DNA from 4 places in the Blastococcus sp. SYSU DS0753 genome. Region 2 is predicted to be linked to each of the others. Evidence: riboswitches for the same ligand, from Rfam matches in the RefSeq annotation. Region 2 holds a riboswitch; each other region holds the start of a gene.
The links. Region 2 has a riboswitch for cyclic di-AMP ahead of ACI799_RS18470 (aggregation-promoting factor C-terminal-like domain-containing protein). Riboswitches for the same ligand answer to the same signal wherever they lie in the genome.
Positions count from the first base shown of each region.

Region 1: another riboswitch for cyclic di-AMP. It lies ahead of ACI799_RS02185 (C40 family peptidase); the one in region 2 lies ahead of ACI799_RS18470 (aggregation-promoting factor C-terminal-like domain-containing protein).
Region 3: another riboswitch for cyclic di-AMP. It lies ahead of ACI799_RS09525 (NlpC/P60 family protein); the one in region 2 lies ahead of ACI799_RS18470 (aggregation-promoting factor C-terminal-like domain-containing protein).
Region 4: another riboswitch for cyclic di-AMP. It lies ahead of ACI799_RS07740 (LysM peptidoglycan-binding domain-containing protein); the one in region 2 lies ahead of ACI799_RS18470 (aggregation-promoting factor C-terminal-like domain-containing protein).

Region 1 is NZ_JBJHAT010000002.1:41,943-46,977, reverse strand. Features, by position in the region: gene ACI799_RS02205 (diguanylate cyclase domain-containing protein) at 1-290, shown strand, start outside; gene ACI799_RS02200 (SMP-30/gluconolactonase/LRE family protein) at 390-1,289, opposite strand; gene ACI799_RS02195 (Rieske 2Fe-2S domain-containing protein) at 1,398-2,336, shown strand; gene ACI799_RS02190 (hemerythrin domain-containing protein) at 2,333-2,815, shown strand; gene ACI799_RS02185 (C40 family peptidase) at 2,867-3,388, opposite strand; cyclic di-AMP (ydaO/yuaA leader) riboswitch at 3,403-3,559, opposite strand; gene ACI799_RS02180 (ScyD/ScyE family protein) at 4,023-5,035, shown strand, end outside.
Region 2 is NZ_JBJHAT010000031.1:22,930-27,964, reverse strand. Features, by position in the region: gene ACI799_RS18485 (SDR family NAD(P)-dependent oxidoreductase) at 1-534, shown strand, start outside; gene ACI799_RS18480 (GNAT family N-acetyltransferase) at 575-1,576, shown strand; gene ACI799_RS18475 (class I SAM-dependent methyltransferase) at 1,623-2,279, shown strand; cyclic di-AMP (ydaO/yuaA leader) riboswitch at 2,397-2,523, shown strand; gene ACI799_RS18470 (aggregation-promoting factor C-terminal-like domain-containing protein) at 2,734-3,603, shown strand; gene ACI799_RS18465 (hypothetical protein) at 3,845-4,228, shown strand; gene ACI799_RS18460 (TSUP family transporter) at 4,232-4,963, opposite strand; gene ACI799_RS18455 (hypothetical protein) at 4,966-5,035, opposite strand, start outside.
Region 3 is NZ_JBJHAT010000009.1:21,397-26,431, forward strand. Features, by position in the region: gene ACI799_RS09515 (D-alanyl-D-alanine carboxypeptidase family protein) at 1-1,737, shown strand, start outside; gene ACI799_RS09520 (hypothetical protein) at 1,821-2,129, shown strand; cyclic di-AMP (ydaO/yuaA leader) riboswitch at 2,306-2,482, shown strand; gene ACI799_RS09525 (NlpC/P60 family protein) at 2,500-3,579, shown strand; gene ACI799_RS09530 (M48 family metallopeptidase) at 3,820-5,035, shown strand, end outside.
Region 4 is NZ_JBJHAT010000006.1:122,499-127,533, forward strand. Features, by position in the region: gene ACI799_RS07725 (sulfite exporter TauE/SafE family protein) at 1-907, shown strand, start outside; gene ACI799_RS07730 (NAD-dependent epimerase/dehydratase family protein) at 939-1,931, opposite strand; gene ACI799_RS07735 (DUF5994 family protein) at 2,010-2,510, opposite strand; cyclic di-AMP (ydaO/yuaA leader) riboswitch at 2,890-2,983, shown strand; gene ACI799_RS07740 (LysM peptidoglycan-binding domain-containing protein) at 3,067-3,873, shown strand; gene typA (translational GTPase TypA) at 3,940-5,035, opposite strand, start outside.

The sequences.
Region 1 (5,035 bases), on a different contig from region 2:
CGGTGCTCGCCCGGCACGGGGGCGACGAGTTCTCGCTGCTGCTGCCCGGCGTCCGCGCCACGACGGCGCTCGCCCTCGTGCGGCGCATCTGCGCGTTGCACCCCGACATCTCCCTCTCCTGCGGGGTGGCCGGCTACTCGTTCGGCGAGAGCGCCTCCCAGCTGATGCGCAGTGCCGACCGCGCCCTCTACGACGCGAAGGTCCTCGGCCGCGGCCGGGCCGAGCTCTTCGAGGGCACCGGTCCGGCGGTCGACGGCGCGATCCGACGGGGCACGCCGCGGGCCTGGTGAGCCCCGGCACGGCGTCCTGGCTCACCTGCGGTGGTCCTGGCTCACTGTCGACGCTGAGCCAGGACCCCTAACGATCAGGTCACCTGATCAACATCGGGCTCACGGCAGGCCGGCGTGCGGGACGGCGACCTCCGTCGACACCAGCACCGCCTCGCGCACCGGTGCCCGCGTGTGCTCGTAGAAGTCCGGTGCGCAGCACAGCAGCAGCGTGCGGCCGTCGTCCCCACCCAGCGCGCAGGCGTAGACGCCCATGCCGTCCGGTGCGGCGATCTCCTCGACGATCGCGCCGCCGGCCGCCACCCGGACCACCCGGGAGTTCAGCCCGTCGGCGACCCAGACGTGCCCCTCGGCGTCGAGCGTGCACCCGTCGGGGGCGACCACCACCTGCCCGATGAGCTCCTCGACCGAGTCGCCCACCGGCATCGGGCCGAGCTCCGCCCACACCCGGCGGCCGCCCAGCGAGCCGTCGGCGGCGATGTCGAACGCCGTGAAGCGGTTGCCCCACGTCTCGCCGACGACCAGCGTGCCGCCGTCCGGGGTGATCACCGAGCCGTTCGGGAAGCGCAGGTCCTCGGCCACCACGGTCACCGTGCCGTCGGGGTCGACCCGCTTCACCGACGCCGGGGCGGGCGCGCCACCGCCCATGAGGTCGAAGCCGAAGTCGCCGACGAACGCCCGGCCGGCGGCGTCGACCACCATGTCGTTGAGGTGCCCGCCGCAGACCGCGGAGAGGTCGGCGTGCGTGGACACCTCGCCGTCGGCGACCCGGAGCAGCCGGTGGTCCTTCATCGACACCACGAGCAACGAGCCGTCGGGCAGCCAGCCCAGGCCCGAGGGCTGGTTCTCCACCTCGAGGACGACGTTCTCCCCGCCGCCGGGCGAGACCCGGCTGACGGTGCGCCGGTAAAAGTCCGAGACCCACCACTGCCCGTCGCGCCACCGCGGCCCCTCGAAGTAGGAACCGCCCTCCAGCACCGTCCGGAACTCTCGCGTCGCCATGGCACCGGACGCTACGACGCCGCGGCGCGGCGCACGAGCCGGTCCCGCGCTGTTTCACCGCTCCCCACCTGGGCAGATGCGAAGAATGCGTCGACGGAGAGTGCGCCGGTGATTGTGCGGGGGGTGTTCGAGCGGACCCTGCGGGCGGTCGAGCGCTGGGAGGTCCTCGACGCCCCCAGCTACCCGGTCGAGCACGGCATCTCGCTGACCTTCCTGCTCGCCGGGCGCTATGCCCGGCCGCTGCAGGACCTGCTGCACGGTGTCTGGCTCGGCCACCCGCTGCACCCCGCCCTGGTCACCGTGCCGATCGGGTCGTGGACGGCGGCCCTGGCCCTCGACGCCTTGGACGCCACGGGCCGCGGCGGGCCGGGCTCCGGGGCGGCGGCCCGCACCGCGGTGCGGGTCGGCGTCGCCGGCGCGGTGGCCGCGGCGGCCACCGGGCTGACCGACTGGCAGCACGCCCACGACCAGGCCCGCCGCGTCGGGCTGGTGCACGCCGGGCTGAACAGTGCCGCGCTCGCGCTCTACACCTGGTCGCTGGCCGATCGGGCCCGCGGCCGGGCCGCCCGCGCGCGCGTCACCGCCGCCGCGGGCTACGCGGTCACCGTCGCCAGCGGCTGGCTCGGTGGCGCGCTCTCCTACCGGCACGGGATGGGTACCGACCACGCCGTCCGCAGCTACGAACCGCGGCGCTTCACCGACGCCGCCGCCCTGGCCGACCTGCCCGAGGGCGAGCCGGTGCCGGTGGACGTCGACGGCATGCCCGTCGTCCTCGTCGCCACCGGCGGTGCCGTGCAGGCCGTCGGTGGCCGCTGCCCCCACCAGGGCGGGCCGCTCGGGGAGGGCTGGCTGCACCGCGGCGACCTGGTCTGCCCCTGGCACGGGTCGCGGTTCGACCTGGCCACCGGTGAGCCGGCCCAGGGCCCCTCCACCGCACCGCTGCCCTGCTTCGACACGCGGGTCCGCGAGGGCCGGGTCGAGGTGCGCCGCCGGGCCGACTGGCGCACGCCCACCGCGATCACCACCGTCCAGGAGGCATCCCGATGAAGGCCGACGAGGTTCTGACCGCCCACCACGACGTGCTGCGCGGGCTGCTGCGCGACCTGGCGGAGACGACCGGCGAGGAGACCGAGCGGCGGGAGGAGCTGCGCGGCCGGCTGCTGCGGGAGCTGGAGATCCACACCCAGATCGAGGACGAGCTGTTCTACCCGGCCGTCGTCGACGTCTCGCCGCTGCTCTCCCTCGCGCACGCCGAGCACCGGCAGATCGACGACCAGCTGGCCACCGTGATGCGCACGGCACCCGACGACCCGGAGTTCACCACCGAGGTGCGCATGCTGGAGAAGACGCTGCGCCACCACACGATGGAGGAGGAGCAGCGGATGTTCCCCCAGGCGCACGCCCTGGGCGAGGAGCGGCTCGAGCAGCTCGGTGAGCAATTGCGCGCACGGCAGCGGGAGCTGGTGGAGTCCGGCGGCATGCGGCTGATCGTGCGGCTCAAGCGGGCGACGCTGCGCCTGGTGTGAACGCCCCGGTGCCCCGGCCGCATCGGCCGGGGCACCGGGGAGAGCGCCGGATCAGACGACGCGACGCGCGGTGTTGTAGCCCCACATCGAGTCCACCGGCACGACCGCCACCGGGTTGCCGTAGGTGGAGGAGTGCACCATCAGCCCGTCGCCGATGTACATGCCGACGTGACCGACCGGGTCGTAGAAGAAGATCAGGTCGCCGGGCTGCAGGTGGGCCCGGTCCACGAAGACCCCCGCCGTCGACTGCGCCCGCGAGGTCCGGGGGATCTCCACGCCCGCGGCCTGGTAGGCCGACCAGGTCAGGCCCGAGCAGTCGTAGCCGCCGGGGCCGGTACCGCCCCAGACGTAGGGCTTGCCCTGCTGCGCCAGGGCCGTGTCGACGGCGACCTGCGCGGCGTGGGTGGGCGCCACGACGGGCGTGGTGACGACGGTCGTCGTACCGCCGCCACCCCCGTCACCGGTGGAGGCGGTGGCGGCGAACGGGGTGAGAGCGATGCCCGCTCCGGTGAAGAGGGCGAGCGCCGCGCCGCGGACGGAGCGGCGGGTGGTGGACGTGCGCGTGGTCGTCATGGACGACGGTTCTCCTGTTCTCCATCGACCGCCTACCGGGTTAGCTGACGGGTTCGGGCGGGGAACTCGCCCGGCTTGACCGGCTCGCGGCCACGCTTCACCCCAGTGCTGCGGTGGGTCCCCGGTCCGGGCGGCGGTCGGATCCGACGCCCGGTTCGGCGGTGCCGGACGGGTGTCACCGGGAGCGGTGACGACGGGATCCCGTCCGGACCGCGACGACGCTAGGTCGGGATCCGTCCACCTACCCACCGGCCGACACGCGGGGGACCGGCCCGCGAGCGGCGTGTCGACCACGGGGGCGGGCCCGGGCGACTCGCGCGTCGACCACCGTGGACGCGCGGACGACGGCGCGAGGCGCGGCCTCGCCGGTCACCGATCGTCAGCGCACGCTTACTTCCTCCGTCGCGGCGGGTCCGCACGCTGTGCGCTCCGCCGTGTCCGCCGCGTACAGGGCTGATCCGGAGCCTCCCGGGGCGCCGTCGATGGAGTGACTACACCTAGCAACGACGCACAGGGAGCGGGAGAACCGGACGTCGACGGTTCACTTCCCGGTGGCAGACGCCTGGCAGTTTCCCGGACGTTCCACGGGGGATCTCGAGGCAAGGGGAGCAGGATGAAGGCAGGGAGGGCGGCCGTGGGAGCGGCCGCGGCGCTGGCGCTGGTGGCGGTGTCCCCGGCGACGGCACTGGCGGACGGCGGCGAGGACGACATCGTCACCGTGGCGGCGGGGCTGGACGGACCGCGTCAGCTCAGCGAGTTCAAGGGCCACCAGCTCGTGGTGGCCGAGGCCGACTCCGGCGAGGTGTCCTCGGTGGACCTGCGCGACGGGCGGGTCCGGACGCTGCTCAGCGGCCTGGGCAACGCGCAGGGTGTCGACTACAAGTACGGCGGCCTCTTCGTCGCGGTGGGCGAAGCCCCGCCGGCGGAGGAGGGGGCTCCCCCCGTGCCGCCCGGCACACCCAGCCAGGTGGTCGTCGAGGCCAAGCCGGACGGCCAGATCCTGCGCACGTGGGACCTCCTCCAGTACGAGCTGGACCACAACCCCGACGGCCAGCAGCAGTTCATGGAGGTCGACGGCGAGCAGGTGCCGATCGAGACGCTGTCCAACCCGTTCGCGGTGCTCGCCCAGCCCAACCGGCTGCTGGTCAGCGACGCCGGCGCCAACGCCGTCCTCTCCATCGACCTGCGCAGCGGGAAGATCAGCACGTTCTTCGTGCCGCCGACGGTCACCGACACCCCCGAGTGCGCGGAGGCCGAGAACAACCCCGGCACCGTGGGGTGCGACTCGGTCCCGACCGAGATCGCCGAGGGCCCGAACGGCCTCATCTACGTCGGCACGCTGGGCGCCGAGGCGCCCGGTGCGGCGCGGGTCTACGTGCTGGACCGGCACGGCGAGGTCGTCGACGTGATCGGTGGACTGACGGGGGTCACCGGCGTCGCCGTCGACCCGCACGGCACCGTCTACGCGTCCAACGTCCTCGAGGGCTTCCCCGAGGGCCCGCCGGCGGAGGACTTCGACCCCTCCACGATCGGTGAGGTCACCCGCATCTCGCCCTCCGGCGAGCGGGCCACCGCGCAGGTGACCATGCCGACCGGGCTGGAGTGGACGCACGGGCACCTGTACGCCTCGGCGTGGAGCGTGGCCGG
Region 2 (5,035 bases):
CGCTTCGACCAGATCGGGCTGGCGGACTTCGAGTGGGTCCTGGCGGTGAACCTGCGCGCCGTCGTCCGCCTCACCCACATGCTGCTGCCCGTGCTGAAGACCCACCCCGGCGCCCACGTCGTCAACGTCTCCAGCGTCTTCGGCATCTTCGCCCCGGCCGGGCAGGTCGCGTACGCGACGAGCAAGTTCGCCGTCCGCGGGTTCAGCGAGGCGCTCCGCCACGAGCTCGCCGACGACGGCATCGGCGTCACGGTCGTCCACCCGGGTGGGATCCGGACGCGGATCGCCGAGAGCGCCCGCACCGGCGCGGGCGTCTCGGTGGAGGAGTACGAGAAGGGGCGGGCGCAGTTCACCAAGCTGCTGCGGATGCCGCCGGAGGACGCCGCCGCCCGCATCGTGGCGGCCGTCGAGCGCCGCCGCCCCCGGCTGCTGATCGGCTGGAGCGCCACGGTGCCCGACGTGCTGGTCCGCCTGCTGCCCGGCACCTACTGGCGGCTGATCGCTCGCCGGGCGACCGCGCGGCCGAGGGGCTGAGCGCCGGAAAAGGTATTGCCGGTGCCAGTAGAACGGGGACGTGACCGACCCCTCCTGCCGGATCGTCGAGCTCGGCCCCGACGACGACCTCTTCCCCTCCTGGTGCGAGGTGTGGGCCGCCTCCGGCCGGGCCGCCCGGCCGCAGGACCCGCCCCGGCCGGCGCAGGAGGACGTCGCGCTGGGGCGGGAGCTCGTCGCGCCCGGTGGCTCCCGGGACGGCACCCACCGGGCCGCCCTGGTGGACGGCGCGGTCGCCGGCGCGCTCCGGCTGATCCTCCCGCGCAAGGACAACCCGACGCTGGCGGTGGTGGACCTCGCGGTGCACCCGGCCTCCCGGCGCCGTGGCCTCGGGAGCGCGCTGCTGGCCGAGGCCCGGGTACTCGCTGCCGCGCACGGCCGCAACTCGCTGGTGAGCGAGGTGGACGAGCCCGGCGCCGGGGCGCCGGGCCGCGCCTTCGCCGAGCGGCACGGCTGGTCCTGCGACCTGGTGGAGACCCGCCGGGAACTGGTGCTGCCGGTCGACGAGGACCGGCTGGGGGCGCTCGAGGCCGCGGCCGGCGCCGGGTACGAGATCGTCACCTGGCGGGACCGCACCCCGGACGCGCTGCTGGCCGACCGGGCGCTGCTGGAGCGGCGCATGACCACCGACGCACCCCACGGCGATCTGCCGGTGGGGGAGGAGGAGTGGGACGGGGACCGGATCCGCGAGTACGAGCGGACCCACGTCGCCCGGGGCCGGACGGTGCTCAGCGCGGGCGCGGTGATCGGCGGCCGGCTGGTCGGCTTCACCGACCTGCAGATCCCGCTCGCCCAGCCGGCGCTCGCCCACCAGGGCGGCACGCTGGTGCTCCGTGAGCACCGGGGGCACCGGCTCGGCGCCCGGATGAAGGCGGCCGTGCTGCGGGAGCTGGCAGCGGGGGTCCCCGGCGTCCGGCGGATCAGCACCTACAACTCCGAGGGCAACACGCCCATGGTCGCGGTCAACGAGGCGCTGGGTTTCCGCCCCGCCGGCGCGCTGTCGTCCTGGTCGACCCGCCTCTGAGCCGGGCGGTCCCACCGCCGCCGGCCGCGTGCGGTTGACTGCCGGGGTGGACCGTTCCATCCCTGCGGAGTTCGTCCGCGCCCACACCCGGCCGGTCCGGCCGGACCTGGTGCCCGAGGTGGAGCTGCTGGTCGCCGCCGACGTCGTCGCCCTGTGGGAGGCGATGGAGACCGAGCACGGGCGCACCTCCACGGACCCGCCGTTCTGGGCCGCGGCCTGGCCGGGCGGCCAGGCGCTGGCCCGCCACGTGCTCGACCACCCCGGCCTGGTGGCCGGGCGCACCGTGCTGGACCTGGGGGCGGGCAGCGGCCTGGTCGCGGTCGCGGCGGTCCTGGCCGGCGCGACCGCGGTGCTCGCCAGCGACGTCGACCCGTTCGCGCTGACCGCGATCGCCGTCAACGCCGAACGGAACGGCACCCCGGGCATCACGCCCGCCGGCGACGTGCTCGGGGGCGAGCCGCCCGACGTCGCGGTCGTCCTCGCCGGCGACGTCTGCTACGACCGGGAGATGACCGACCGGGTGCTGCCCTTCCTCGAGGCGGCCCGGGCCGGCGGTGCCGAGGTGCTGATCGGTGATCCCGGGCGGGTGTACCTCCCCGAGGACCGGCTGGAAGCGCTGGCGGTCTACGACGTGCCCGACACCGAGCCGTCGCCCACCGGGCCGGTGCCGGTGCGCCGGACCACGGTCTGGCGGCTCCCCTGACGGTCACCTCCCGTTCCTTTTCCCGCCAGGGGATTGTCACGAACGGATAACGCTGGTTACCGTGGGTCCCGCCCGGCCGGTCGTTCTCTCCCCATCCGGGGGAGGTCCGCCGGGCGCCGCCGAGTCGCCCGCCGAGGGCGAGCCGGGGACCCACCGAAGTACTGGGGTGAATCGCGCGCCGGGGCACGTCCTGGCGCGGGTAGGGCCGCTTCCCGCCCGAATCCGTCAGCTAACCCGGTAGGCGGCACGACGGAAGAAACGGAGAGCCGCCGCATGGCGAGCCTGCGGGCCCACCTTGCACGGAACCGCAGCCGGTACGGAGCCTCGCGCGCGCCTTCCCCGCGCTGAGCGCCCGGGCGTACGCCCGACACCGCTGCCCCTCGACCATCCCCGCAGCAGTTCCCGCCGCCGTCGCCGGCCCTGCCGCCCCCTGCCCCTGGAGCAGTTCCTCCCCATGAACCTTCGCGCCACCTCGATCACCCGTGCTCTCCGCCCCACGACCGGGCGCCGTTCGACGAAGACGGTCCGCCGTTCCGCGCTGCTGCTCCTGGCGGTCGCCGCGGCAGGCGGCCTGCTGGCCAACGGCGTCGTCGCCGACGAGCCGGTCGCCCAGGCCGAGCCGGAGCTGGCCTCCGTCAGCGTCGCCGAGCAGCTCGGCATCACCGACGAGACCCCCGCGCCCGACGTGACGGTGGCCGCGGCCGACACCCTCGGCCAGCTGGCCGCGAGCCGCAGCGAGCGCGCGGCCGAGCAGGCCGCCGCAGCGGAGGCGCGGGCCGCGGCCGAGCAGGCCGAGCTGGACCGCCGTGCCGCCGAGGAGGCCGCCCGCCGCGCCGCCGAGGAGGAGGCCGCGCGCAAGGCCGCTGCCGAGGAGGCCGCCCGCAAGGCCGCTGCCGAGGAGGCCGCCCGCGTGCAGGCGGCCCGGGAGCAGGCCGCCCGCACCCCGGCGCCGGCCGCACCAGCCCCGGCCCCGGCCCCGGCCCCGGCTCCGGCTCCTGCCCGGAGCGCTCCCGCGCCGGCCGCCGCGGCCCCGGCCGGCTCCTTCCAGGAGTACGCGATGGGCAAGCTCGGCGGCTCGGGCAGCGAGTTCAGCTGCCTGGAGAGCCTGTGGGGCAAGGAGAGCGGGTGGAACCCGAACGCCCAGAACCCGCGGAGCACCGCCTACGGCATCGCGCAGTTCCTCGACTCCACCTGGGCCGGGACCGGCATCGCCAAGACCTCCGACGGCTACCGGCAGATCGACGCCGGCCTGATCTACATCAACAACCGCTACGGCTCCCCGTGCGGCGCGTGGTCGCACTCCCAGGCCACCGGCTGGTACTGAGCGGGCCTCTGCCCCCGCCCCTCGCCCGCGCGGGGCGGGACCCTGCGGCGAGGCCGTTCCAGCACGTCACCACGCTCGGGTGGTCTTCGGACGGGGGCGTCCCCGCTGAGGCATTGGAGGCTTTACCTGCGTCGTCGGCCCCGAGGACGCAGGTAGAGCTTCCAATGCCCGGGGTCGGCTCAGCGCAGCCGAGCCTCGGCTCCAGGCCTAAGGTCGGTGCAGCGTGCACGGAGGGGGAGCGATGACCGAGGCCGACGACGCCGACCGGACCACCCCGCAGAGCGGGATCGTCGGGCGGTCGATCGACGAGTTCGTGAACCAGTTGCGGTTCTTCTCCGACCGCGCCCGCAACCTCGCCGGGAATGCGACGTCCCGCCTCCCGCTGCCGGCCCTGCCCAGCCCGCCCGGGGCGATGTCGGCGGCCCAGCTGCGCGCCGTCAAGGAGATGGTGACCGCGCAGCGCACCTCGATCGCCGCCATGCGCGCTCAGCTCGACGCGTTCGACCAGCAGCTCGCCGTCTTCGAGCGGATCCTCGACCCCCTGGTCGAGTGGAGCACGACCTGGGCGCGGCTGGAGGAGGCCGTCGGCGACATCGTGCGCCGGGAGCCGCCCGTCGAGCAGTGACGGTCAGCCCGCCAGCGACCTGACGAGCAGCACCGCGCCGGAGAGCAGGCACAGCACCAGGGCGGCGCGGCGCATGGCCGGCAGGGCCAGCCGCCGGCGCAGGGGTCCGGCGAGGAGGAAGCCGGTCAGCACGAACGGCACCAGCCCCGCACCGGTGAGCAGCCCGCCCCCGTCGAGCTCGCCGCCGGCGACCAGCACGCCGAGGGACAGCAGCGTCGTCCCGACGAAGAACACCGACAGGTTCGCCCGCTGGGCGGCCGGGGTGGGCGCGCGGTAGGTGACCACCAGGGGCGGTCCGGGCGTCGCCGCGACAGTCGAGAGCGTCCCGGAGGCGAAGCCGGCGACGGTGAGCGCGCGCCGCCCGCCCGGCAACCGCACCCCGGCGAGCGACGCGCCACAGGCGAGCAGCACGACGACAGCAACCGTTATCCCCAACAACCGGCCGTCGATGACCTGCACCAGCCCCAAGCCGACGACAACGCCGGGGGCCGAGGCGAGCATCGCACCGCGGAGGTTGTCGAACTCCAGTGCGGACCGTTCGCGCCACACCACCGGCAGCAGCGCGGTCAGCGTGCCCACCAGCAGCGGGCCGGGCACGAGAGCGGGCTGCACCAGCAGCACCAGCGGTCCGGCGAGGAGGCCGAAGCCCATGCCGGTCGCCGTCTGGACGACGGACGCCACCAGCACCGCCAGGCCGCACGCCAGGAGTGCGAGCGGGTCGGTGGCCAGCTCCACGCTCAGTAGCCGTCGTCCTCGTCCTCCGGCGGACGACGACGGAGCAGGCCGGTGACCGAACCCACCCGGCTC
Region 3 (5,035 bases), on a different contig from region 2:
CGCTCGAGGTGGCGCCCGCCCGCCCGGGCCCGGCGGTGCGTGGTGGCCGCGGTGCTGGTGGCGGGCGCGGCCGTGCTGCTGCCCGCCGGGCCGGTGGCCGCCGCGCCCAGCGACCAGCCGGGTGGCACCTCCGGCGTGCTGGACAGCCGCGACCTGGACCAGCTGCAACGGCGGGCCGCCGAGGTCCAGGAGGACCTCCGCGCGCGCCAGGGGCAGGTCGTCGCCGCACGCGAGGCGCTGGCCGAGGCGCAGCGGTCGGTGGACGAGGCGAGGGCGGTGCTCGAGGACGCCCGGGGCGTGCTGGCCGGGCACCAGCGCGAGGTCGCCGGGTACGCCGTCGCCGTCTACCGGGACGGTGGCGCCCTCACCCCCCTCACGCTCCTGCTCGCCGGTGGGGATCCGGGGGAGGTCCTCGCCGGCATGGGCTTCCTCGACGCCGTCGACGCGCACCTCGCCCACCTCATCGGCATCGCGGAGAGCCACCGGCGCGCCGCCCTGGACCAGCAGCAGCGCGCCCAGGCCGCGCTCGACGCAGCCCAGGGGCGGGCGGACGAGGTGGCCGCGCGGGTGGCCGCGCTGGAGGCGGCCGCCGACGCGGTCACCACGGAGCTGCACGACACGCTCGCCGTCGTCGACCGGCAGCTGGCGGCGCTCCAGGGGGAGCAGGCGTCGGTGAACGAGCAGACGGCGGCCAGCTGGCGGGCCTACGTCGACCAGCTCCGGACCGCCGGCCTCGCGGACGTGCCCGCCGCTGCGCTGCGGGAACCCGAGCGCAGCCTCCCCGACCGCCTGGCTCCGGTGGGCGCCGCCGGGGGCGGCGCGCAGCGCGGGGTGGCCCAGCTGCCCGGGCGGCCGAGTTCGCTCCTGGTGCTGCCCGCCGAGACCCTCGCCGCCGTCAGCGGCGCGATGGAGGCCCTGGGGCAGCCGTACGCGCCGGGGACGGCGGGGCCGGAGTCCTGGGGCTGCGGCGCACTGGTCCGGGTGGCCTACGGCCGGGCCGGTGTCCAGCTGCCCGCGACGCAGGAGGAGCTGTTCGCGAGCGCCGTGCCGGTGGACCGCGCCGACGTCCTCCCCGGCGACCTGGTCTTCCTGGGCTCCCCGGAGGCGGGGCTCGGGCACGTGGGCATCGCCCTGGACCCGCGGACCATGCTGACCGCTGACGCGCGGGCCGGCGCGGTCGTGGTGCGCACGCTGCCGGGCGACCAGGTGCTGGCGATCGGCCGCCCGGTCCTCGGCCAGCGGCCCCCTGTCGCCGTCCCGGGGCCGGCCGCGGGGGCGCTGCGGACCGAGTGCGGCAACACCGTCTACCCGCCCAGCTACGACGGAGCCCGCGCATGGGGCGGCTACCCGAACGGCCTCATCCCGCCCAGCGCCATGTGCCCGCTGGGCGTCGGCGGGCACGCGCTGCGCTGCGACGCGGCCGCCGCCTACCGCGCCATGTCGGCGGCCTACGCGACCGCCTTCGGCAGCCCGTTGTGCATCACCGACTCCTACCGGACCTACGCAAGCCAGGTGCGGCTGTACGGGGAGAAGCCGGCCCTGGCCGCGGTGCCCGGCACCAGCAACCACGGCTGGGGTCTGGCGGTGGACCTGTGCGGTGGCGTCGAGACGTTCGGCACCCCGCAGTACGCCTGGATGGCTGCCAACGCCGGCCGGTTCGGCTTCCTGCACCCCACGTGGGCCGATCCGGGCAACGGGCGCGAGGAGCCGTGGCACTGGGAGTTCGCGGGCAGCTGATCCGGCGCGGGCCGTCGGTGGCGCGGCGGAAATGTCGGTGGCCCTTCCTACCGTGCGCAGCAACTCACGGAGGAGAAGAAGCGATGCTCATCGATTGCGACACCTGCACCGCCCGCGGGACCGGCTGCGCCGACTGCGTCGTGACCGTGCTGCTGGGAGCCCCGCCCGGGTGGCAGGGGGGCGACCCGGTCGTCGTGCCGATGACCGGGCGGCCGCGTGGCGGGCCGGCCGCGGCCGCCGAGGACGTCGTCGTGCCACCGCCGGGCGTGGTGGTGGAGTTCGACGAGGTGGAACGCAGCGCCGTGCGCGCGCTGGCCGAGGGCGGCCTGGTTCCCCCGCTGCGGCATCCCGACGGGCACGGCGGGGAGCGGTCCGGACGGCGCACCGGCTGATCGCCGCCGCACCCCGCGGCGAGGGCCGGGTGACCACCCGATCGGGTGAATGCCCAGGTGGGCGGCCAGGCGCCCGACGCACACGTCTCAGCTGTCCCTGTTTGTCACAGGCGCATCACGGTCGTAGGGTTCCCTCCGTTCGGCCGGGTGGTCGTCATCCATCGATGGATGGCCTCGACCGGACACCGCCTAATCACCGCGTGGCGCGCACCACTGCGCCCGAGGTGTACCGGGGACCCACCGCACTCTGGGGTGAGTTCTCCCGCCGCCGGCTCGCCGGTGGGTGGGGGATAGGGCCAGTCTTCCCAGCCCGAACCCGTCAGCTAACTCGGTCGGCGGTCGAAGTGGAAGAAACGGAGAGCCGCCGCACGTGGCGACCCCTCACGCACTACTGACGCACGCCCCCGAACAACTCCACACCGCCGGCCGGCGCAGCTCCGCCAGCGCCCGCCGCTTCGGACCGCTCCGTTCGGGGCTCCTGGTCAGCGCCGTCGCAGCCCTGACCGTCACCGTCCTCCCGGGTACCGCGTCGGCGGTCCCCGGCACCGCCGACGAGATCGCCGCCCAGGTGGCCGAGGCCAGCCACGAGCTGGAGGTCGTCTCCGAGCAGCTGAACGAGGCGCGCGTCGTCCTCGAGGGCCACCAGCGCGACGCGCAGGCCGCGAGCGAGGCGGTCGCGGAGGCGGAGGGCCGGCTCGGCTCCCTCGACGGCCACATGCGCCGGCTGGCCCGCAGCGTCTACACCGGCAGCGGCATGTCGCCGCTCGACGTCCTGCTGACCAGCACCTCGGCCGACCAGCTGGTCGACCAGCTGGGCACCCTCGACGCCATCGCCGGGCACACCAGCGAGGTGCTCACCGAGGTGTCGCGCGCGGCCGAGGACGCGGAGCAGGCCCGCGACGCCGCCGAGGAGGCCGCGGCGGACGCCCGGCGGACGGTGGAGCAGATCGCCGCCCAGCAGGAGGAGCTCGAGGCGAAGATCGCCGACTACCAGCGCCGGTACGAGGCGCTCACCGCGCCGCAGCAGGAGCAGGTGGCGCAGGCCCACGGTGGTACCGGCCTCCCGGCGCCCACCGGCGCCGTCATCGCGCCGAGCTCGGCCGCCCAGGTGGCGGTGAACACCGCGCTCGCCCAGATCGGGGACCCGTACGTGTGGGGTGCCGGCGGGCCGAACGCCTTCGACTGCTCGGGGCTGACGTCGTACGCCTACGCCGCGGCGGGTGTGATGCTGCCGCACTCCAGCCGGTCGCAGAGCCAGATGGGCAGGCCCGTCTCGCGCGGCGAGCTGCAGCCTGGCGACCTGCTGTTCTTCTACAGCCCGGTGAGCCACGTGGGCATGTACATCGGCAACGGCCAGATGGTGCACGCCTCCACCTCCGGCCAGCCGGTGAAGGTGGCGAGCGTGGACTCGATGGGGAACTACAACAGCGCCCGTCGCATCGCCGGCTGACGGCTCCGGGAGCATCGCAGCGAGGAACGAGGGCCGGTGATCCCGACAGGGGTCGCCGGCCCTCGCGGTCGCTGGCCGGTCAGGTGACCGAGGGCCCGATCCCGAGGACCTCGGGCAGGCCCGGAGGACGGGAACACGGTGAGGGCGGGCCTCGCGACCGGGTCGAGCAGGATGCCGGCCGCCCAGCACGTCCCCGAACCGGGACGGGCCGCTGCGGTTGGCCCGCCTAGGATCGGCCGGGTGAGCGTTCGCCGGGCCGCCCTGGTGGCCGCGGCCCTGCTGGGGATCGCCGTCGTCGTCGTCATCGTCGTCCGCACCCCGTGGGACGTGCTGCCCGAACCGCCCGGAGGGCACACCGAGCCCGACCCGACCGCTGGCCTGGACCCCGCGGCGATCGAGCGCGCGGAGGCCTTCGCCGCCGCCCTGCGACCCGCGTCGCTGCTCTCCCTCGTCCTCGGGCTGGCGGTCTCGGCCGTGCTGGGGCTCACCCCGCTGGGGGCCCGCCTGATGCGGTCGCTGGGGGCGCGGTGGAGGGACCGCTGGGTCGTGCAGGTGGTGCTGGGGGTGCCGGTCCTGCTCCTCCTGGGCCGCGCCGTGACCCTGCCGATCTCCGCCTACGCGGAGTCCGTGCGCACGCGCTACGGCCTGTCCACCCGCGGCTGGGGGCTCTGGCTGCGCGACGTCGCCGTCTCGTGGGCCATCAGCGCGGCGCTGACAGTGGTCGTGGTGCTGGCCTTCCTGTGGCTGGTCCGTCGCGCGCCGCGCACCTGGTGGGCCTGGGGCGGGGCGGCAGTGGCCGGCTTCGTCGTCGTCGGCTCGTTCCTCTACCCGGTGGTCATCGAGCCGGCGTTCAACTCCTTCGAGCCGCTGCCGGCGGGTGAGCTGCGCAGTGACCTGCTGGCGCTCGCCGAGGAGAACGGCACCCCGGTGCAGGACGTGCTGGTCTCCGACGCCTCCCGGCGGACCACGGCGCTGAACGCCTACGTCTCCGGGTTCGGCTCCACCCGGCGCATCGTGGTCTACGACACCGTCCTCGGCGAGCTGCCCGACGCGGAGATCGAGTCGATCGCGGCGCACGAGCTCGGGCACGTCGCCACCGACGACGTCCTCACCGGCACGCTCATGGGCGCGCTCGGCGCGGGCGCGGCGACCGCCCTGCTCGGCTGGTTGCTGATGTGGACGCCGCTGCTGCGCCGCGCCGGGGCGCCCTCGGCCGGCGACCCCCGCGTGGTCCCCCTGCTGCTGTTCCTCGTCGCCGTGGGCAGCCTGCTGGCCACACCCGTGCAGAACCTGGTGTCGCGCCAGGTCGAGGCCCGCGCGGACCTGCACGCCCTCGACCTCACCCGCGATCCGGAGGCCTTCACCGCCATGCAGCAGCGGCTCGCCACGGCCAACCTCGGCGATCCGGACCCGCCGGCGGCCTGGCACTGGTTCTTCGGCAGCCACCCCACGACCG
Region 4 (5,035 bases), on a different contig from region 2:
CGGCGTCACCTCGACGACCCTGCTGCTGGCCATCGGCACCAACCCGGCCGCGGCGTCGGCGACCATCCACCTCGCCGAGATCGGCACCACGCTCGCCTCCGGGCTCTCGCACTGGAAGTTCGGCAACGTCGACTGGAAGGTCGTCGCCAAGGTGGGGGTGCCCGGTGCGGTCGGGGCGTTCGCCGGCGCCCACTTCCTGTCCGGCCTCTCGACGTCGGTCGCGGCGCCGGTCATGTCGCTGATCCTGGTCTCGCTGGGCGTCTACATCCTGGTGCGCTTCACGCTCCGCGGCATCGACCGGCGGAACGTCGGCAAGCCCATCCGCCGGCGCTTCCTCACGCCTCTGGGCCTGGTGGCCGGCTTCGTCGACGCCACCGGTGGCGGCGGCTGGGGACCGGTCGGCACGCCGGCGCTGCTGGCCAGCGGCCGCATGGAGCCGCGCAAGGTCATCGGCTCGATCGACACCTCCGAGTTCCTCGTCGCGCTGGCGGCCAGCCTCGGCTTCCTGATGGCGCTGGGCTCGGCGGGCATCGACCCCCTGTGGGTCGCCGGGCTGCTCGCCGGCGGCCTCGTCGCCGCGCCGATCGCCGCGTGGCTGGTGCGGCACATCCCGCCGCGCATGCTGGGCTCCCTGGTCGGCGGGATGATCGTGATCACCAACACCCGCACGCTGCTGCGCAGCGACTGGGTGGACGCCGGCGACGCCGTCAGCGCCCTGGTCTACGCGGTGCTCGCGGTCGTCTGGGTGCTGGCCGTCGTCCACTCCTACCGCCAGTACCGGCGGGACGCGCGGCTGGAGTCGGCCGACGCCCTCGCCGAGGTGGCCGAGCAGAACGTGGCCGCCGACGCCACCGACTCCCGCGAGGTCCCGGTCGGCGCGGGCCGACCCAGCGCCCCCCGCGACTGACAGGGCGCCGCACGGCACCCGCCGGCTGCTCCTAGCGGCCGGCCAGCAGGAAGGCCTCCAGCTCGGCCGGGAGGCCGGGTCCGGGCTGGTCGGCGGGGCGGTGCGCCGGCGGCACCGGCCGCTCGTGCGAGCGCAGCCACGCCCAGGTGTCGGCGACGGTCGCCTCCAGCGCCCGCGTGGCCAGCCCGAGCTCGGCGGCCCGGGTGGTGTCGACGTCCCAGGCGGTGCGGGCGACCTCGTGGCGCAGCCACAGCGGCAGGTGCAGCCACTCCTGGACGCCGGCGGCGAGGAGGTCGGCCTCGGGCACCGGTACCCACTCCGCCGCGCTCCCGGTGACGACCCGGCAGAGCTCGAGCAGGCCGCCCAGGGTCGTCATGCCCGCCGGCCCCGTGGCGTTGACCGCACCGGTGCGGCCCTGCCCGGCCATGTCCACGAGCCAGGCGGCCAGGTCACGGGCGTCGACCAGCGCGATCGGCTGGGCGACGCCCTCGGCCGGGACGACCACCCGACCGCCGCTCGCGATGCGCTCCAGCCACCAGCCGAGGCGGTGGATCGGGTCGGAGGGGCCGACGATCAGGCCGGCACGGGCGGCGAGGAAGCGGCCACCGACGGCGGCGGCGAGCTCCCGTTCGCCGAAGGCCTTGATCGGCCCGTACTCGTCGTCCTCGGTGTCCCAGGTCGGCTCGCCGTCCTCCGGGCCGAGCGGCCCCGGCGGCCAGTTGCGGTACGCGTTGAGGCTGCTCACGAAGACGTAGGAGCGGACCCGGCCCAGCGCCGCAGCGGCGTTGCGGGCGGCGGCCCGGGTCTGGCAGGAGGTGTCGACGACGAGCTCGGGCTCCCACTCCCCCAGCGCGCGCGGCAGCGCGCCGGGGTCGTCGCGGTCGCCGTGCAGCGCCCGCGCGCCCTCCGGCGGCGGACCCGTCAGGCCCCGGGTGAAGGTGGCGACGTCGTGCCCGCGAGCGAGCGCGGCCTCCACCACGTGCCGGCCGAGGAAGTGGGTGCCGCCGAGGACGAGGAGTCTCATGCCGAGCACTCCAGCCCGGTCGGCGCCCGCGCGTCCAGGGAGTTCGCCGGCAGCGGATCCGCCGTCGGCGGACGAGCGCTACACCGCGCGGGACACCGGCAGCGTGGGCACCTGCGGAAGGGGCGTGGAACGGGCCGCGGCGAGCACCATCTGGGGCGAGGACGGCAGGCCCCGCCGGGTGCACAGCCGCAGCGCCCGGGCGCCGGTGAGGACGTCGGTCTCCGGCGGGACGACCAGCAGGTCGGCCCGGCGGTTCCCCCCAGCCCAGGTGAGGCAGACGACCTGCGGGTCCATGCTCCGGAAGCCGCCGGCGCGGACCGTGCGGCCCAGCACCTCCAGCTTGCGGGGGGCCGGCTCCCAGGCGTCGAGGGCGTAGGTGAACCGCTCCACCCGCACACCACGCCGCTCCAGCGCCGCGATCAGCTCCGGCAGCTCCACGGCGAGGTCCCGGCTCCGCGGGAACCACGCACCGTCGAACGCCGAACCGCCCGATCCGGCGTCGGCGCGCAGGCTCACCCGGACGTCGATGCCACCCCGGAAGCCCTCGATCGCCGGAACCGTACGGGTGATCGTCGCCATGAGCGTTCGGCCGCCTTCCTCTTCCCAGGGAGCCGGGGAGACGGCTCCGAGGTCAACGTAGGACGGGTGCGAGGCGAGACTTCTCGACGGCGTGGCGGGCGCGTCGGACCGCTCCGGCCAGTCATCACGATTCGTGACCTGACGAGCACGGAGCCCGCGCCGCGGACCGTGCGCCGCCGGTACGAGCACCGCACACGGGCAGTCGGGGGCGGGCCACGGCGAGTCAGTCCGCGCGGGGCCGCCCGCGATGGAGGCTCCGCGGCCTTGCCGTCGGGGACGGCGGTCTGCCTACCGTGCTGCGTCCACCAACGGGTGGGCCCGGATGGCGGACCGCCGAACCTGCCCACCGCCACCGGACCCGTGCACACGACGGGCAGGCGCGGGGAACCCACGAGATCCTGGCCCTCGGCCTCGGGGTGAAGCCGCAGCACGCGGCCGGGCAGCTCTCGCCCGAACCCGACAGCTAACCCCGCAGGCGGCGAGAGGCTTCCCCATGCTCAAGCACCGCACGGCACGACCCGGTCGCTCCACCCGCACCTCCGCGGCGGCGGCGGCCATGGCACGTCCGGCCGTGGTCCTCGCGGCCGCCGCGGCCGCCTCCCTCGCGATCGCCGGTCCGGCACAGGCCCACCCCGGGGAGCACACGGTCGTCCCCGGTGACACGCTGGGCGGGCTCGCGGCCGCCCACGGCACCTCGTGGCAGACCATCCACGCCGACAACCTCGCCACCATCGGCGCCGACCCGAACGTCCTGCGCGTCGGGCAGGTCCTCGTCATCGGCGGATCGGGCGCCGCCCCTGCCGCCCCCGCCCCCGCCGGCGGCGAGTACGTGGTGCAGCCGGGCGACACGCTGGGCGGCATCGCCGCCCGCCACGGCACCACCTGGCAGGACGTGCACGCCCTCAACCTCGAGGTCATCGGGGCGGACCCGAACGTGCTGCGCGTCGGGCAGCGACTCACCCTCGTCGGCGGCCCGTCGGCGGCCCCGGAGCGTGCCAGCCGCGCCGCGGACCGGCCGGCCCTCGACACCGCCGCCTACGGCGCGTGGGAACCGCACGTGCGCCCCGCCGTCGCGGAGGTCGCCGCGGAGTTCGGCATCCCGACGGTGCTCACCCGCCCCGGCCACAGCCCGTCGGAGGGCCGCGCCGCCGACTTCATGGTCTACGACGACCGGGCCACGGGCGACGCGCTCAGCCAGTACGTCATCGACAACGCGGCGCGCCTCGGCGTCGAGTACGTGATCTGGCAGCAGCGGATCGCCGGGACGTGGACGGGCTGGGCCTGGCAGCCCATGGAGGACCGCGGCTCCCCCACCGCCAACCACATGGACCACCCGCACGTGGCCTTCGTGCCGGCGCCGTAACGGCCCCATGACGCAGCGAGCCCCTGCCCGGATCACCGGGCAGGGGCTCGCTGCGTCATGGGCGGATCAGCTGGGCTTGGGCTTGCGGTTCTTGGCCTTGCCGCGCTCGGTCTGGTCGAGCACCACCTTGCGGATGCGGACGCCGGCCGGCGTGACCTCCACGCACTCGTCCTCGGCACAGAACTCCAGCGCCTGCTCCAGGTTGAGGATCCTCGGCGGGATCAGCCGCTCCAGCTCCTCGGAGGTGGACTTGCGCATGTTGGTGAGCTTCTTCTCCTTGGTGATGTTCACGTCCATGTCGTCCGGACGGGAGTTCTCACCCACGATCATGCCCTCGTAGACCTCGGTGCCCGGCTGGACCATGAGCTGGCCACGCTCCTGCAGCGAGAACATCGAGTAGGTCGTCGCCACGCCCTGGCGGTCGGCGACCAGCGAGCCGGTCGGCCGGGCGCGCATGTCGCCCAGCCACGGCTCGTAGCCCTCGAGGTTGCTGTTCAGCACGCCGGTGCCGCGGGTCTCGGTCAGGAACTCGGTGCGGAACCCGATGAGGCCGCGGGAGGGGACGACGTACTCCATCCGCGCCCAGCCGGTGTCGTGGTGCACCAGGTTCTCCAGCCGGCCGCGGCGCACCGCGAGAGCCTGGGTCAGGGTGCCGACGTACTCGCCGGGGGTGTCGATGGTGACCCGCTCGACGGGCTCGTGCAGCTTGCCGTCGATCTCCTTGGTGACGACGGTGGGCCGGCCGACGGTGAGCTCGAACTCCTCGCGGCGCAGCTGCTCGACGAGGATGGCCAGCGCCAGCTCGCCACGGCCCTGCATCTCCCAGGTGTCGGGGCGGTCGGTGGGCAGCATGCGCACGCTGACGTTGCCGACCAGCTCCTGGTCGAGGCGGTTCTTGATCAGGCGGGCGGTGAGCTTCTTGCCCGACTTGCCCGACAGCGGCGAGGTGTTGATCCCGATGGTGATCGAGATCGAGGGCTCGTCGACGGTCAGCGGGGGCAGCGGCCGCGGGTCGTTCGGGTCGGCGAGGGTGTCGCCGATCATGATGTCCTCGATGCCGGCGATGGCGACCAGGTCGCCGGGGCCGGCGCTCTCGGCCGGCGTCCGGGTGAGACCCTCGGTGACCAGCAGCTCGGTGATCTTGACGTTCTTGATCGTGCCG